DNA from 4 places in the Streptomyces sp. NPDC048415 genome. Region 1 is predicted to be linked to each of the others. Evidence: riboswitches for the same ligand, from Rfam matches in the RefSeq annotation. Region 1 holds a riboswitch; each other region holds the start of a gene.

Region 1 (4,264 bases):
GGTACTGGGTCTCGGTGTTGTATCCGATCGCCACGTACGGGCGGCGGGAGTCGTAGTCGATCCGCCAGATGCGGAAGGAGAGAGCGTAGATCTCGGGCTTGGGAGCGTCCGGGAAGCGCCGGATGATCGCTTCAGCGGCCGTGCGGAGGTGCTGTTGGAAGGGAGTCACTCCCCGCTCGGAGGGCGTGAGGGTCATGTCTCTCCCTGGAGCTTCCCGATGGAATTGCCCAACGGACTTACCCAACGGACTTACCCAAGGGACTTGCCCGATGGACTTTCCTGATGAAGGGCTGCGGCTCCTGGCGCGCGTGGGAGCCCGCGCTCGGATAATCCCGCACGCCGGGAGTGGCGTTGGTACGCCCCCCACCGCCAAGCACCGCTCTTACCGCCCGTATCGACGGATATCACCCGTACCGACCGTGTGGTGAGCGGCGTTGCTGACGGGATACCGGACGTCGTCCGGTTCACGCCGGGCCGATGAGTCGTTCGATCCGTATTCTTCGGATCATGGCCGCTCCGACTGCATATTCACTCATCGCCACTGACCTGGACGGAACGCTGCTGCGCGGCGACGACACACTCTCCGACCGGTCCCGGGCAGCGTTGGCGCGGGTGGCCGAGGCGGGCGCCCAGCATCTCGTGGTGACGGGTCGCCCCGCCCCGAGAGTGCGACCGCTGCTCGACGAACTCGGCGGTGAGGGACTGGCGGTGTGCGGCCAGGGGGCGCAGTTGTACGACGCCGGGACGGACCGTCTGCTCTGGTCGGTCACCCTGGACAGGGAGTTGGCGGAGACGGCGCTCGGCAAGATCGAGGCAGAGGTCGGGCTGCTGTACGCGGCGGTGGACCAGGACGGCGTGGACGGGCTGACGCTCATCGAGCCGGGGTACGTGATGCCGCATCCGACGTTGCCGGCGGTGCGGGTGCGGCGGCGCGACGACCTGTGGACCGAACCGATCAGCAAGGTGCTGCTCCGTCACCCGTTCCTGACCGACGACGAGTTGGCGTCGGCGGCGCGGGGAGTGGTCGGTTCGCTGGCTACGGTCACCATGTCGGGGCCCGGCACCGTCGAACTCCAGCCATGCGGCGTGACCAAGGCGACGGGCCTCGCTCTCGCCGCGGCCCACCTCGGCCTCACCCCCCGCACCACCCTCGCCTTCGGCGACATGCCCAATGACATCCCCATGTTCGACTGGGCCGCCCGTGGGATCGCCATGGCCAACGCCCACCCGGAACTCAAGGCGGTGGCCGACGAGGTGACCCTGTCGAACGAGGAGGACGGGATCGCGGTGGTGCTGGAACGGCTCTTCGGGGGCTCGGAGAGCCGGTCATCCCGGGTGAACAGCACCTCGTGAGTCGGTCGCTCAGTAGGCGCCGTTGACGTTGTCGATCGAGCCGTACTTCGCCGCCGCGTAGTTGCAGGCCGCCGTGATGTTCGCGACCGGGTCATAGGGATCCATGGCGGTGCCCGGGACGTGGTAAGCGGTGAAGGTGGGGTCGATGACCTGGAGGAGGCCCTTGGAGGGGATGCCGGCGGCGGCGTTGGAGTCCCAGTTGTTGATGGCCAGCGGGTTGCCCGAGGACTCGCGCATGACGTTGCGGTGGATACCGTCATAGCTGCCCGGGATGCCCGACTTGGCCATGATGTCCAGGGACTGCTTGATCCAGCCGTCGAGGTTGTTGGTGTACGTCTTCGCGGAGGCGGGGGTGGCGGTGGACGCGCTCGCCGACTTGGTGGCCGTGGCCGACACGGCTGTCGCCGACTTTGCGGACGTTTTGGTGGTTTTCGTACCGACCGTCAGCGTGAGGCCCGGGTGAATCAGTGTCGGGTCGTTGCCTATGACCGCGCGGTTGGCCTTGTACAGATCTTGCCAGCTGCCGGCCGTGGCGTGGTCCTTCGCGATCTTGGACAGGGTGTCGCCCGCGACCACCTTGTAGGTGACGAGCGAGACCTGCGGGACGGCGGCTTGTGCGACCTGTGCGACCTGTGTCGTCTGGGTGGCGGCGTGCGCGCCGGTCGCGCTCACGAGCGGGAGTGCGAGTGCGGCTCCGCTGGTTCCCACGGCGACCATGCCGCGGGTGAGGGGGCTGGTTCTGGGGCGGCGGTGCTTGCCTCGTCGGGCCATGACGAACGTCCTCTCCGGTGCCTGCGAGGTGAGCTGTCGGGTTCGGGCGGGAGCTGCCCGGCCGCGCGATGAGCGCGACTTCACCCCTAGCCGTTCCGGTGTCCGGATCGGCGGCTTGCCTGGGTCCCCCGCTCCTGCCGTGCGTGCGTGGGTGGGTGGGTTTCCGGGCGGCGGCAGGATTCGGCGATCCGCTCGGATCGACGTGAAGGTATGCGAGAGCACATGTCCGTAACAAGGCCGGATTTCCCGGTGAAGATCGCTTTCGCCTGATTGCGGCAGGGGTGAAACGTCCGATTGTGCCGGAATTCGATCCTCAACTTGCCTTTCGCAAAGGGGGGATCGCTGCGGGCCGCGAAACGCCCGACGCCGTCAGGCGTGACCCAATTCACGCGACCAATCCGAATCAAAGCGGCAAGCAGCGCAACTCGGGCATTTATGTTTCCAGCGTCCAGGCCGTGGAGTGCCTGGGCGGCGCCGGCCGTACCTCCCACACGGAGAGGTCCTTGTCCGGGTCGTCGTCGGGGAGGCGACCCGCGTTGGGCTCGAAGTAGAGCCCGTAGCCCCAGTATTCGGGCAGTTCGCGGCACATCGGCTCGGGATAGCCGGCGAACTTCCGCCCCTCGTATGCCCGGTTGATCCTCGCCACGGCCTCGGCGCGCGGGATTCCGAAGCGCGTGACCATCTCGTGGGCCATCTCGCGGAAGTACCCGAGCATGCCCTCGTCGAGGTCCATCAGGAATTCCTCGGTCCGCGTCCGCGCCATGACCTCAGAATCACCTACGGCACCCCCGAGTCTCTAGCCCGCCGTGCGCGGGATCCTCTTCTCCCAGGTCCGGTGGAAGACCACCTCGTCGCCGTCCCTGCAGATGACCTCGTTGGCGGTGATGAAGGCCTCGGCGTCGCAGGTGATGTCGGATGTCGTCGAGATACGGGCATCCCAGGGCAGGTCCGGGCGGTGGAAGCGGATCGACCAGGTCGAGCGGGCGCGGGCCGAAAGGGGGTCCGAGGCGTCGATCGTGTACGTCTCCAGTGCGTCCTCGGTGAATTCGAGGCCGTCGGGGTAGACGCGCGTGCCGCCGTAGCGCGGGTCCACTTCCAGGCGCCAGGTGCCGGCGGCCACGTCGCGGACGACCAGGCGTTCCGGCCGGGGCTCGTCCAGTGTGGCGGGGGAGACCACGCCCAGGGGTTCGGACTGCTCCGGCGCCTCGAAGGTGATCGGCTTCGACCCCGCCGCCGAGGATGCCGACTCCCTTGTGCGCACCGGGAGGTCCAGCGTGCTTCCGGTGGGATCCAGGGTGAAGCCCGTCTCCGAGCCCGGCTGGGGCCAGATCCAGGGCCAGTACGCCGAGGAGACGGCGAGACGGATGCGGTGCCCCGGCGGGAACGCGTAGCCGATGCTGTTCAGCTCGAAAACCACGTTCTCCGTAGAACCCTGTTTCCAGGGAACCGCCTGGTCACGGCCGTGGCGCGCTGACAGGTTCAGTACACCTCGGGTGACGAGCGTCGAGGCTCCGTCGGGGGCCACGTCGCAGAGGCGGGCGATCACCTGCCCCCGGGGAGACGAGGACGTCAGCCGCAGGTCGACCCTCGGGCGGCCCAACACCCAGGTCTCCTCCGGCACTTCGAATTCGAAGCAGGCCGACCTGGCGTCCTCCTCCCGCTGGTCCGGGGGCAGGTCCGCGTCGTTCCCCAAGGGAAAGAAGCGGCCCGCGTCCACTCCGGTGTGCTGAGGGGACCGGACGAGGACCGGAGGGCCCTGGAGCTCGTACGCGGTCGGGGTCACTGAGGGGGAGGGCCAGGCCGGGTCGCCCACCCAGCGGCCGGGGAGAGACGGGTACGTCGTCGCCGGGGGATGCGCGTCCATGACGTACGAGCGCAGGACGGGTTCCGCCATCACGCCCGTGTCGGTCTCCCGCAGCCAGTGGTCCCACCAGCGCAGCGTCTCCTGGAGGAAGCCGATCGCCGGGCCGGGCGGCAGGCCCCGGTCCGGGTACTGGTGCGACCAGGGGCCGATCAGGCCTCGTACACGGTCCGCGGGAAGGTTCTCGACCAGGCGCAGCACCGTGTCGCGGTACGGGTCGTGCCAGCCGCCGACCGCCAGCACCGCCGCCCGGATCGCGCCGTAGTCCTCGCAGACGCT
Region 2 (4,264 bases), on a different contig from region 1:
CTGCCCGAGACCATCGGCGAGCAGTTGCGCGAGGTCGTCGAGGAGGAGGTCCCCTCGCGCGCCCTGATGGCGGCCTACCGGCTCCCGGAGGACGGCACGCGCGCGGCCGACGCGGCCGACCTGGCGCTGACCGTCCTCGGCGGCGGCGAGTCCTCCCGGCTCTACAACCGGCTCGTACGCCGCGACCGCACCGCCGTCGCGGCCGGCTTCGGTCTGCTGCGGCTGGCCGGAGCACCCTCCCTGGGATGGCTGGACGTGAAGACGTCCGGCGACGTCGAGGTCCCGGTGATCGAGGCCGCCGTCGACGAGGAGCTCGCCCGGTTCGCCGAGGAGGGCCCCACGGCCGAGGAAATGGAGCGCGCTCAGGCCCAGTTGGAGCGCGAGTGGCTGGACCGCCTCGGCACCGTCGCGGGCCGCGCCGACGAACTGTGCCGCTTCGCCGTGCTGTTCGGCGACCCGCAGCTCGCCCTGACCGCCGTGCGGCGCGTCCTCCAGGTCACCGCCGAGGAGGTCCAGGAGGTCGCCAAGTCCCGCCTGCGCCCCGACAACCGCGCCGTCCTGGTCTACGAGCCCACCGAGAACACCGCCGACGAGGACGAGGAGGCGGCGAAGTGACTGAGCTCGCCACCATGGACTTCCACCCGCAGCCCCAGGCCGGCGCGGCCAAGCCGTGGGCCTTCCCGGCTCCCGAGCGAGGCGCGCTCGACAACGGCCTGACGGTCCTGCGCTGCCATCGCCCCGGCCAGCAGGTCGTCGCCGTCGAGGTGCTGCTCGCCGCGCCCCTGGAGGCCGAACCGGCGGGCCTGGACGGCATCGCCACGATCATGGCGCGCGCCTTCTCCGAAGGCACCGACAAGCACTCCGCCGAGGAGTTCGCCGCCGAGCTGGAGCGCTGCGGCGCCACCCTCGACTCGCACGCCGACCACCCGGGCGTACGCCTGTCGCTCGAAGTCCCCGTCTCGCGCGTGTCCAAGGCGCTCGGTCTGGTCGCCGACGCCCTGAGGGCACCGGCGTTCGCGGACAGCGAGGTCGAGCGGCTGGTGCGCAACCGGCTGGACGAGATCCCGCACGAGACCGCCAACCCGGCCCGCCGCGCCGCCAAGGAGCTCTCCAAGGAGCTGTTCCCGGCGACCTCGCGCATGTCGCGCCCGCGCCAGGGCACCGAGGAGACCGTCCAGAAGATCGACTCGGCGGCCGTACGCGCCTTCTACGAGAAGCACGTACGCCCCGCCACGGCCACCGCGGTGATCGTCGGTGATCTGACGGGTGTCGATCTCGACGCACTGCTCGCCGACACTCTCGGCTCCTGGAGCGGCTCGTCCGCCGAGCCGCGTCCCGTGCCGCCGGTGACCGCCGACGACACCGGGCGCGTGATCATCGTGGACCGCCCCGGCGCCGTCCAGACACAGCTGCTCATCGGCCGTGTCGGCGCCGACCGGCACGACCGCGTGTGGCCCGCCCAGGTGCTCGGCACGTACTGCCTCGGCGGCACCCTCACCTCGCGCCTGGACCGGGTCCTGCGCGAGGAAAAGGGTTACACCTACGGTGTGCGGGCGTTCGGCCAGGTGCTGCGCTCCGCCCCGGACGGCACGGGCGTCGCGATGCTCGCCATCAGCGGTTCGGTGGACACCCCGAACACCGGTCCAGCGCTCGATGACCTGTGGAAGGTGCTGCGCACCCTCGCCGCCGAGGGCCTGACGGACGCCGAGCGCGACATCGCCGTACAGAACCTGGTGGGCGTGGCGCCCCTCAAGTTCGAGACCGCGGCGGCCGTCGCGAGCACGCTCGCGGACCAGGTCGAGCAGGACCTGCCGGACGACTACCAGGCGACGCTGTATCAGCAGCTCGCCGCGACCGGCACCGTGGAGGCCACCGCTGCCGCCGTGAACGCCTTCCCGGTCAACCGTCTGGTAACCGTCCTGGTCGGCGACGCCGCGCAGATCGAGGAGCCCGTCAAGGCCCTCGGTATCGGTGAAGTGAGCGTCGTACGGGCCGAGTAGAGCGGCCGCACCTCTGAGAGCCCAGGTGACTGAAGAGTCACCTGGGTCTCTTTTTGCCCGGACTTCGTCCTCAATTTGTCCGTATTGATGGGGAGGTTGCCTGTCTGCCCTGTGGCATGCACTACAAAAGCCGTGATCCGTTTGTCGTTTGAAAGATGCCCCGTTTAGCGTCGGTCCGGCTGTTCGTCAGGCAGTGCGCCGCGCCCGCGGCACCGGACAGTCATCGCCGAGTCCCCGTACGGCGCGAGCCAGGGGAGCCGGGGACCCATACGCAGTCCCTGGGGTGAATCGGACACCCTCCCCGGAGGGGGTCCGTAGGAGACCTTCCTGCTCCGAACCCGTCAGCTAACCCGGTAGGCGAGAAGGAAGGAAAGGACCAGCCCCTACATGGCGTTCACGTGTAGCACCGGGAAGCATCGTCGTCCGAGCCGCGTGAAGCGCACCACCACGAACGCCATCGGCGTCGCGGCGCTCACCACCACCGGTGTCATCGGAACCCTGGCCGCACCGGCGCTCGCCGCGGACTCCTCCGTCGAGCAGACCGGGCTGACCCAGGCCATCACCATCGGTGGTTCCCTCGCCGATCAGATCGACGCGCAGGCCGCCGCCCAGCAGCGCGCGGCCGACGAGGCCGCCGCGCTGAAGAAGGCCGAGGAGGCGGCGCGCGAGCGAGCCGCGGAGAAGGCCAAGCAGCAGCGCGAGGCCAAGGAGCGCGCCGCCCGCGCGGCCGAGCGCAAGCGCCTCAACTCCTTCGTGCTGCCGATCACCGGCTCGTACATCTCCACCGGCTACAAGGCCGGCGGCAGCCTCTGGTCCTCCGGCAGCCACACCGGTGCCGACTTCCACGCCGCGTCCGGCACCTCCGTCCACGCCGTCGGCTCCGGCACGGTCGTCACGGCCGGCTGGGGCGGCGCCTACGGCAATCAAGTCGTGATCAAGATGCACGACGGCACGTACACCATGTACGGCCACCTGTCGTCCATCGGTGTCTCGGTGGGCCAGTCGGTCACCCCGGGCCGGCAGATAGGCCTCTCCGGGGCCACCGGCAACACCACCGGGCCGCACCTCCACTTCGAGGCGCGTACGACCGCCGAGTACGGCTCCGACATCGACCCCGTCGGCTACCTCCGCTCGCACGGCGTGAACGTCTGACGACCCGGTTCACCTCTTCCGACGCCCCGGCTCATCCGAGTCGGGGCATCGTCGTTTCGGGCGGCCGTCTGTCCAAAAAATATCCATGGATTCCGGCCTGCCATCGGAAATTCCGGCTTCCTGCAATAGAGTCACTGAACAAGCGTCAATCGATGGCGTTTCGCGGGGATTAAAGCGGAGGTCGGGGCATGCGTATTCCGGCGCACTCGGTATGCACGGCGATCCGTGACGACATCGTCGCGGGTGTCTACGAGCGAGGCGGCCGGCTCACCGAGGAACTGCTCGCGCGCCGCTACGGCGTCTCGCGCGTCCCCGTGCGCGAGGCCCTGCGCACCCTGGAGGCCGAGGGTTTCGTCGTCACCCGACGGCACGCGGGCGCGTGCGTCGCGGAACCGACCGAGCAGGAGGCCTCCGACCTGCTGGAGATGCGCATGCTGCTGGAGCCGCTGGGTGCCGCGCGGGCCGCCCAGCGCCGCACGGAGGCCCACCTCAAGGTGCTGCGAGGCCTGGTCAGGCTGGGCCAGGAGCGGGCCAGAAGGGGTCACAGCGAGGATCTGCGCTCGCTGGGCGGCTGGTTCCACGAGACGCTCGCCCAGGCCTCCGGAAGCCCCGCGCTGACCTCCACACTCGGCCAGCTTCGGCACAAGATCGCCTGGATGTACGCGGTGGAGGCGCCGGCCAGCCCCGGGGAGTCCTGGGCGGAGCACGGCGGCATCGTCGACGCCGTCGCGCGCGGCGACAGTGAGCGGGCTCGGGCGATCACCGCGGTGCACACCGAGCGCGCGACGGCCGCGCACCGGCTCCGTTTTCCCGGCGGCGGAGATCGACCGGAACGTGTGAGGACTTCGCAACATCCCGTAAACGTGACGGGGCTGCGGCATTAACACGGGAGCCGTATACAAAGAGGGGTAATTCGCGGGGCATTATTTTTGCTGCCACTGATTCGAGTGCCGGGAATTCCAGCGTGCGCTATTTCGATGGCTGCGCCGCGGGCCGCGCCTGTGGCACGAGGGGAATTCCTGGACGGCGTACGGAAAACGGCTGAGCCGCGCCGCCCAGGTAAGGGTGGCGCGGCTCAGCCGTGCGCTGTCCGAGAACCTCAGACGGTCTCG
Region 3 (4,264 bases), on a different contig from region 1:
CAAATCCTGTCCCCGCTACTGAAGGCCAAGGGCCGGAACTCGGATCACGAGTTCCGGCCCTTGGTGTTTTCCCTGGCCGCGTTTCCCTCGCCGCGTTTCCCCCACCGCGTTCTTCTCGCCGCAGACCACGTACTCCGCTCGGCCCACACCGCTCGCCTCCCTCCCTCGATCCGGGAAACCTGGACGAGTGGGGCAGCGAGGAGGCGGGCCAATGCCCCAGGATGCGTACGAGCGGGCCGGCGGACGCCTGCCCGGCGACCCCGTGCCCGACCCCGGCCTCGGCGACGCCACGCCGCACAGCGCCCCGCGGCACGGCGGTCCGAAGGACACCGGCCGGCGCAGGATCTCGTACGCCCGTGCCTTTGTGCGGGCACTCCCGGCGCTGCTCATCGTCACCGGGATCCTCTACGACTACCTCACCCCGTCGGACTTCACCGCCGCTCCCCTCCTCACGGCCGCCCCACTCGTCGCCGCGCCCCTCTACTCACTGCGCGGCACCGTCCTCACCGGCACCCTGACCATCGCCGCGCTCGTCACCGTCCACCTCAAGCTCGGTATCGCCCTGAACGTCGACTCGGTCACCGAAGTGGTCACCGTGGCGACAGCCGTCGGCCTGGCCGTCCTCATCAACATCCTCGTCCGCCGCAGCGACGAACGGCTCGCCTCGGTCCGGGAGATCGCCGAGTCCGCGCAGCGCGCCGTGCTGCCGGAGCCCGCGGAGCGGATCGGCGGCCTGGAGGTCGCCGCGCGGTACGAGGCGGCGCAGACGGACGCCTACATCGGCGGCGACCTCTACGCGGTGCAGGACTCCCCGCACGGTGTACGGCTGGTGGTGGGCGATGTACGCGGGAAGGGCATGGGTGCGGTGGCCGCCGTGGCGGTGGTGATCGGGGCGTTCCGGGAGGCGGCCGAGCAGGAGGCGACGCTGGAGGCGGTCGCGGGGCGGCTGGAACGGGCGCTGGCGCGCGAGGGCACCCGGCGCGACGGCCTCGACGCCTTCGAGGGGTTCACCACGGCCGTACTCGCGGAGATCCCGCACGGCGAGGACGCCGTACGGATCGTCAACCGCGGCCATCCCCCGCCCTTGCTCCTGCATACCGACGGCACCCTCGTCGCACTCGCCGCCGAGGACCCCGCGCTGCCGCTGGGGATGGGTGAGCTGGGCGCCTGGCCCGACCGGGCGGTGCGGGCCGGCTTCCCCCGCGGGGCGACGCTGCTTGTGCACACGGACGGGCTGTCCGAGGCCCGCGACGGGCGCGGGGACTTCTACGATCCTGTGGCGTGCCTCGCCGGCCGGCTCTTCGCCGGGCCCGGCGCGTTGCTGACCGCACTTGCCGACGAGGTCCGCCGGCACGCGGGCGGCGCTCTGGCGGACGACATGGCGCTGCTCGCCGTACGACGCCCCCAGTTGGTGGACGGCGTCCTTGATCGTTGTCACGAGGGGTGATCGTGTGACGCCTCTCCGATAACAACTGACACACCGTCAACTGAACGCGTGTTTATGGAGTGTGGTCAACTCGCCCGGTTTACCCCGGTCATGACCCCAAAGTCCTGGCCAAAAGCATGAACGATCAGTCCGAACAGCTTGGAATCCGGGGTCCGGGTCTATTAACGTTCGATAACGCAGCGCGGTCGTCCCAGCCGTCACAAGAGACGGCTCCGTGCGCACGCGCCGAATCCCGCGAGGGAACCGGGGAACCACCAACTTGGGGTGAATCGAGCGTATTCCGCCGTGGAAGCACGGCAGGTATACGCGCGTAGGAGACCTTCCTGCTCCGAACCCGTCAGCTAACCCGGTAGGCGAGAAGGAAGGAAAGGAGCGCGCCCACGTGGCGTCCAACCGGCCTGCCCAGAACACCTCGTTCGCGCCGAGTGATACACAGCCCTTCGGCTACGGCAACGACGAGGGCCCCTGGGAGGAGTGGAACCCCACCGAGGATTCCGTCCGTCCCGTGCGCGGCCGGCACCGCGTCAGCAAGCAGCGCGGCGGAGGACTCGCCCGCAGCTCCACGGTTCTCGGCGTCGGCGTCATAGCCGCCGTCGGCGCGGGCGGTATGGCCACCGCGGCGCCCGGCAAACCGCCGGTGTCGATCTCGCTGCCCGACCTGTCGTCGGTCACCGAATCGGCCAAGGCCCTGATCTCGGACGGCGGCTCCAGCGCCCCCAAGGGCTCCGCCACCCCGCTCACCAGCGCCGGCCTGACCAGCACCGACGCCGCCCAGGGCAGCACGGACGCGGGCGAGGCCCTGCGCGCCCGCATCATGCAGCAGGCCGAGTCGCAGCAGGACCAGGTCGACAACGCGGCCCAGGAGGCCGCCGAGGCCGCCGCCGCCAAGCAGGCCGTCGCGCTCGCCGCCAAGCAGCAGGACGACGCCGAGGCCAAGGCCGCGGCTACCAAGAAGAAGGCGGAGCAGGAGGCCAAGGCGAAGGCCGAGGCCGCGCGTCTCGCCGAGCTCGCCAAGAGCTACTCGCTGCCCACCTCCTCGTACACGCTGACCGGGCGCTTCGGCGACGCCGGCTCCATGTGGTCCTCCGGCTATCACACCGGCCTCGACTTCGCCGCGCCCACCGGCACGCTGATCAAGGCGATCCACAGCGGCACCGTCACGGAGGCGGGCTGGGCCGGCGCGTACGGCTATCGCACGATCCTCACCCTCGACGACGGTACGGAGCTGTGGTTCTGCCACCAGTCGTCGATCAGCGTCAGCGTGGGGCAGAAGGTCGCCACGGGTGACGTCATCGGACGCGTGGGCGCGACGGGCAATGTCACCGGGCCGCACCTGCACCTGGAGGTGCACCCCGACGGCGGCGGCGCGATCGACCCGATGGCGTGGCTGCGGGGCAAGGGCCTCAATCCCTGATCGCCCGGAGGGGAGCGGAATACGGCCATCCGGTGCGGGCGTTGAAACTGAGCATGACTTCTCTTCGTAAGCTCGGTTCCTCCGACCTCGAGGTCTTCCCGCTCTCCCTCGGCGGCAACGTCTTCGGCTGGACCTCGGACGAGGCCCAGTCCTTCGCCGTGCTCGACGCGTACGCGGCGGCCGGCGGCAACTTCCTCGACACGGCCGACTCCTACTCGGCATGGGTCGAGGGCAACAAGGGCGGCGAGTCCGAGACCATCATCGGCAAGTGGCTGAAGGCGCGCGGCAACCGCTCGGACATCGTGGTCGCCACCAAGGTCAGCCAGCACCCCGAGTACCCGGGGCTGTCCGGCGCCAACATCAAGGCCGCCGCCGACGCGTCCCTGCGCCGCCTCGACACCGACTACATCGACCTCTACTTCACGCACTTCGACAAGCCGGAAGTGCCGGTCGATGAGATCATCGGCGCGCTCGACGACCTGGTGAAGGCCGGCAAGGTGCGCCACATCGCCGCCTCCAACATCACGCCCGAGCGGCTCCAGGAGTCCCTGGAGTTCTCCGACCGCGAGGGCCTCGCGCGCTATGTCGCCCTCCAGCCGCACTACAACCTGGTCTCGCGCGACACCTACGAGGGCGCCCTGCGGGACGTCGCCTCCCGCGCCGGTCTCGCGGCCGTCCCGTACTTCTCCCTCGCGTCCGGCTTCCTCACCGGGAAGTACCGGCCGGGTACGACGGTCGACAGCGCGCGTGCGGAGGGCGCCGCCAAGCACCTGGACTCCGAGCGCGGGCTGCGGGTCCTCGCCGCCCTCGACGAGGTCGCCCAGGCCCACGACGTTCCCGTCGCCACCGTCGCCCTGGCGTGGCTGGCGGCCCAGCCGACCGTGGCGGCGCCGATCGCTTCCGCCCGCACGGTCGAGCAGCTGCCCGCGCTGATCGGGGTGGCGGAACTGGTCCTGACGGGCGGCGAGCTGGCCAGGCTGACGGAGGCGTCGGCCTGACGGGATCTTCTGGCGTGGGCCTGAGGGCGTCTTCTGGTGGGGGCGTGACGGCGTCTTCTGCCGAGGGCCTCGCGGCATCTTCTGGCGTGGGCGTGACGGCATCTCCCGTCGCGGGCCTGACGGCACTTCTGGTGTGGGCCTGACGGCGTCTTCTGCCGTGGGTGTGACGGCGCCTCCTGCCGCGCCGGGGGGACGTCCTTTTCGCCGCGGCGGGGATCTGCCGTGACGGCGCGATCCGGTCCGGCGGTGCCCAACTCTCCGCAGGTCTATGACCGATAGGGGTTGTACGCGGGAGACGGCGCCGCCGGCCTGTACTGCTGACCGTACGACGGGGCGTATCCGTACCCGTATCCGTGCGCCGGCCACGGTGGCGGGACCGGAACCACCGGAACCGGCGCCGTGACG
Region 4 (4,264 bases), on a different contig from region 1:
GCTTGATGGCCTCGAGGATTAGGTCGAGCGCGGCGCGGTTGGACTCCAGGTTCGGGGCGAAGCCGCCCTCGTCACCGAGACCGGTGGACAGGCCCTTGGTCTTCAGCACCTTCTTGAGGGTGTGGTAGACCTCGGCGCCCCAGCGCAGCGCCTCGGAGAAGGACTCCGCGCCGATCGGGGCGATCATGAACTCCTGGATGTCCACGTTCGAGTCGGCGTGCGACCCGCCGTTCAGGATGTTCATCATCGGAACGGGCAGCAGGTGCGCGTTCGGGCCGCCCAGGTAGCGGAAGAGCGGGAGGTCGCTGGCCTCGGAGGCGGCGTGCGCGACGGCGAGCGAGACGCCGAGGATGGCGTTGGCGCCGAGCGAGCCCTTGTTGTCGGTGGCGTCCAGGTCGAACATCGCCTGGTCGATCAGGCGCTGCTCGGTGGCGTCGTAGCCGACGAGCTCCGGGCCGATCTGCTCAATGACGGCGAGGACGGCCTTCTCGACACCCTTGCCCTGGTAGCGGTTGGGGTCCCCGTCGCGGAGCTCGATGGCCTCGAAGGCGCCGGTGGAAGCGCCGGACGGGACGGCGGCACGACCCGTGCTGCCGTCGTCGAGGCCGACCTCGACCTCGACCGTGGGGTTGCCTCGGGAGTCCAGGATTTCCCGGGCTACGACGACGTCGATGGACGGCACGAGCATCTCCTTCTGGGATGTGACGCGGGTACGCAGAGCTTTTCGCGGGCTCTGCGAGATGAGCCTAACCGCCTCGGAGGGATCGGCCAGCCGGTCGACCACCCCTTGGGCAGAACCGAGAGTAAATTGTTTCCGAACGGAACAAAAACCTGCCCCGTACATGAAACCCGCCCCGCGCCGGCCCGACAGGAAAAAGCCCCGCTCCGGTGCGTACGGGGGAACACGCACCGGAGCGGGGAGCCCGTGGGGACGGGGGCCCTCACCGGGGTCTCCACCATGGAGACCCCTTCTACGAGAGGGCTGTCATTCAGCTGAGGTGCAGCTGCTGACCGGGGTAGATGAAGTCGGCGTCGTCGACGATGTCCTTGTTCAGCTTGAACAGCTTCTGCCAGCCGCCCTTGACGTTCTTCTTCTCGGCGATCGAGCTGAGGGTGTCACCCTTGACGACCTTGTACTCGCCGTCACCCTTCTTGACCTTCTTGCCGGTCGGGGTGGTGACGGTCTTCTTGGCGACCGGGCGCTCGGTGGAACGGGAGGCGGGCTGCTCCGTCGTCCGGGTGGTGGTGCTCTGCGAGCCGCTCGACGAGGAGGAGCTGGAGGGCGTGGACGTGCCACCGCTGTACGCGGCGCTCGACAGGCCCGTGCCGCAGGTCGGCCAGGCACCCTTGCCCTGCGCGGCGAGGACCTTCTCGCCGATGGTGATCTGCTCCGACTTGGAGGCCTGGTTGGCGGTGGAGGCGTAGGCGGTGCCGCCGTACGCGGCCCAGGTGGAGGACGAGAACTGCAGGCCGCCGTAGTAGCCGTTGCCAGTGTTGATGGACCAGTTGCCACCGGACTCGCACTGGGCGACCGCGTCCCACTCGGAGGAGGTGGCGGCGGAGGCGTTGCCGGCCGCCATCAGCGGGGCGGCGATGGCGACACCGGTGACACCGGCGAGCGTGGCGACACGGGTGGCCTTGGAAGGACGGCGGTGCTTGCCCTTGCTGGAAAACAGCATGGAGAGATCCCCTCACCGACGCCTGCGAGGTGAGCTGTCGGGTTCGGGCGGGTGAGTGCCCGGCCGCGCGCCTCGGCCCTTCGGCCTCTGGCGCACGTCTTCACCCCAAGCCGCTCCCGGTCAACTCCCGGGCGCGGCGCTTACCTTGGGTCCCCCGCTCCTGCCTACGGCGCTTGACGCGACGACTGTTCCCGTACGGCCGCTGGCAGGATTCGGCGTTGCGACCGTCGGGGCCCGCGGTGGCGAGCGATCACGACCGTAGACATGCGATCGGCGGAATTCCAAAGACGATCAGGGCTTCTGAGACCCATCTCTCACTCGCGCCAAACCGGACATTACACGGCGAACCAGGACGCGAACTCCCGCTACTTTTCGTCCGTTTCAGCACCAACTGCAAGACTCTGACCGGGGATGATGAGGTCGGGATCGGCACCGACCGTCTCCTTGTTCCCGGCGTACAGCTCGGCCCATCCACCCTTGAGGTCAAGGTCGTCGGCGATCGTCCAGAGACTGTCACCGGTGCGCACGGTGTACGAGCCGTCGGCGGCGTCACGCGAGGCGCTCGAGCCGCGCGAGGCGTGCCGCCCGGAAGCGCTGTCCGTACGACCGTCGGTCACACCCTCCGCCGTGCCCTCGTCGGCGCTGCCGCCACGGTGACGGCCCGCGCCGGTCGTCCCGGACTCGGACGCACCCGAAGAGTCGCCGTTCTGCGTGGAGTTGTCCGATTCGCCATTCGTGGCGGTTTTCGCGTCCGAGCTGTCGGAACCCTGTGAGGTACCGGAAGACGTGTCGGACTTCGTCGAGTTCCCGGTCGCGTCCGAGGAGGAGCCGGACGAGGAAGAGGAGTCGGACGACGAGTCGGACGAACCGGATGAAAGAGACGAACTCGGCGAGTCGGAGGAACTTGACGAGCCCGAGGAGTCCGACGAGCCGGACGTGCTCGACGAGTCGTTCGCCACCCCCGTGTCGACCTCGACCTCGCCCGAGTTCTTGCTGAGCCCGGAGAGCGGCCCACAGGTGGGCCAGGCGGCGAGACCCTTGGCATCGAGGAGCTTCTCGGCGACGGCTATCTGCTGCGAGCGGCTGGCCTGATCGGGCCTCGAGGCGTACGCGAGACCGCCGTGCGCCTCCCAGTCGTCCTGGGTCAACTGCAGGCCGCCGAAGTACCCGTTGCCGTCATTGGTGCTCCACGCGCCGCCGCTCTCGCACTCCGCGACCCGGTCCCACGTGGTGCCGTCGGCCGCGCTCGCACTGGTGGCGCCGAGCAACGGGATCGCGATGGCCGATCCGGTCACTCCTGCGGCGACGATGAGGGCCGGGGCCTGACGGGGGCGACGATGACGGCCGTTCCCGGAGCGCATGCGGAAGCCTTTCGCGTGACAGCAGGTGACTACAGCGGCAGATGGGCCGCGTTGATGGGTGAACGTATCCGCACTCGAACGCTTGTCACAAGTCGATGCAGCGCAGATCACGTGAAGATCACAGAGTTGAGGGACCGTCACTTTTTCCCTGGTGAGAGGCGGTTTCCCGCCCTGCCTACCGCCCGGGTGCGAACTCCACGGGAAGCGTGCGCAACCCCCGCATAATGAGCCCGCCACGCCAGCGCAAATCGGCAGAATCTCCCGCGAGTTGGAGATCGGGGAGGCGGGTGAGGAGGGTGGCGAGGGCGGTCTGCCCCTCCAGGCGGGCGAGCGGCGCGCCGAGGCAGTAATGGATGCCGTGACCGTACCCGAGGTGCTGATTGTCACGCCGCGAGAGGTCGAGCGTGTCCGGCTGCTCGAACCGCTCGGGGTCACGGTCCGCAGCCGCCAGTACGACGAGGACGGGGTCGCCGGGCGCGATGTCCTGCCCGCCGATCCGCACGGCCTCGGTCGCGAACCGCCACGTGGCGAGTTCGACCGGCCCGTCGTAGCGCAGGAGTTCCTCCACCCCGGTTTCCAGGAGCCCGGTCTCCTTGGCGGCGAGGGAGGCCTGGAGGCGTGCGCGCTGTTCAGGGTGGGTGAGAAGCGCGTACGTGCCGTTGCCGATCAAGTTCACCGTGGTCTCGAAGCCGGCGAACAGAAGGATGAAGGCCATCGCCGCCGCCTCGTTCTCGGTGAGGTGTTCGCCGTGATCGGAGGCGCGGATGAGGCCGGAGATGAGGTCTTCGCCGGGGCCGGGCCGCTCGGGGAGGAGTTGGCGCTTGCGGTGGATCAGCTCGGCGAGATACCCGCGCATCTTCTTGACGGACCGCGCCACACCGCCCCTCGGCCCTCCGCCGTGCCGGATCATCATCCCCGCCCAGTCCCGGAAGTCGTCCTGGTCCTCGCGGGGGACGCCGAGCAGGTCGCAAATGGCGTAAATCGGCAGCGGAAACGCGAATTCGTGGATGAGGTCGGCGGAGCCCTTGGCCGCGAACTGGTCGATGAGGTGGTCGGTGAGCTGCTGCACCCGCGGCGCGAACTCGGCCACGCGGCGGGGGGTGAAGGCCTTGGAGACGAGCCGCCGCAGTCGCGTGTGGTCCGGCGGATCGATGTTGAGCAGATGCGTCATCAACTCGGCCTTGCGCTCCCCCGGGATGCCGGTCTTCCCCTTGGCGTGCGGGG

The links. Region 1 has a riboswitch for cyclic di-AMP ahead of AB0D27_RS13765 (LysM peptidoglycan-binding domain-containing protein). Riboswitches for the same ligand answer to the same signal wherever they lie in the genome.
Positions count from the first base shown of each region.
Region 2: it holds a riboswitch for cyclic di-AMP, as region 1 does, so the genes downstream of both, AB0D27_RS09760 (M23 family metallopeptidase) here and AB0D27_RS13765 (LysM peptidoglycan-binding domain-containing protein) in region 1, are expected to answer to the same signal.
Region 3: it holds a riboswitch for cyclic di-AMP, as region 1 does, so the genes downstream of both, AB0D27_RS38180 (M23 family metallopeptidase) here and AB0D27_RS13765 (LysM peptidoglycan-binding domain-containing protein) in region 1, are expected to answer to the same signal.
Region 4: it holds a riboswitch for cyclic di-AMP, as region 1 does, so the genes downstream of both, AB0D27_RS13550 (transglycosylase family protein) here and AB0D27_RS13765 (LysM peptidoglycan-binding domain-containing protein) in region 1, are expected to answer to the same signal.

Region 1 covers NZ_JBEZKJ010000016.1:20,239-24,502, reverse strand. The annotation lists gene AB0D27_RS13775 (hypothetical protein) at 1-196, opposite strand, end outside; gene AB0D27_RS13770 (HAD family hydrolase) at 508-1,353, shown strand; gene AB0D27_RS13765 (LysM peptidoglycan-binding domain-containing protein) at 1,363-2,124, opposite strand; cyclic di-AMP (ydaO/yuaA leader) riboswitch at 2,130-2,288, opposite strand; gene AB0D27_RS13760 (hypothetical protein) at 2,558-2,887, opposite strand; gene AB0D27_RS13755 (CocE/NonD family hydrolase) at 2,921-4,264, opposite strand, start outside.
Region 2 covers NZ_JBEZKJ010000009.1:123,760-128,023, forward strand. The annotation lists gene AB0D27_RS09750 (pitrilysin family protein) at 1-615, shown strand, start outside; gene AB0D27_RS09755 (pitrilysin family protein) at 612-2,000, shown strand; cyclic di-AMP (ydaO/yuaA leader) riboswitch at 2,215-2,375, shown strand; gene AB0D27_RS09760 (M23 family metallopeptidase) at 2,388-3,152, shown strand; gene AB0D27_RS09765 (GntR family transcriptional regulator) at 3,341-4,036, shown strand; gene AB0D27_RS09770 (HPr family phosphocarrier protein) at 4,252-4,264, opposite strand, start outside.
Region 3 covers NZ_JBEZKJ010000100.1:15,515-19,778, forward strand. The annotation lists tRNA gene AB0D27_RS38170 (tRNA-Met) at 1-18, shown strand, start outside; gene AB0D27_RS38175 (PP2C family protein-serine/threonine phosphatase) at 212-1,447, shown strand; cyclic di-AMP (ydaO/yuaA leader) riboswitch at 1,661-1,818, shown strand; gene AB0D27_RS38180 (M23 family metallopeptidase) at 1,830-2,861, shown strand; gene AB0D27_RS38185 (aldo/keto reductase) at 2,915-3,859, shown strand; gene AB0D27_RS38190 (PrsW family intramembrane metalloprotease) at 4,126-4,264, opposite strand, start outside.
Region 4 covers NZ_JBEZKJ010000015.1:96,666-100,929, forward strand. The annotation lists gene eno (phosphopyruvate hydratase) at 1-688, opposite strand, end outside; gene AB0D27_RS13550 (transglycosylase family protein) at 990-1,679, opposite strand; cyclic di-AMP (ydaO/yuaA leader) riboswitch at 1,684-1,861, opposite strand; gene AB0D27_RS13555 (transglycosylase family protein) at 2,045-3,040, opposite strand; gene AB0D27_RS13560 (cytochrome P450) at 3,216-4,264, opposite strand, start outside.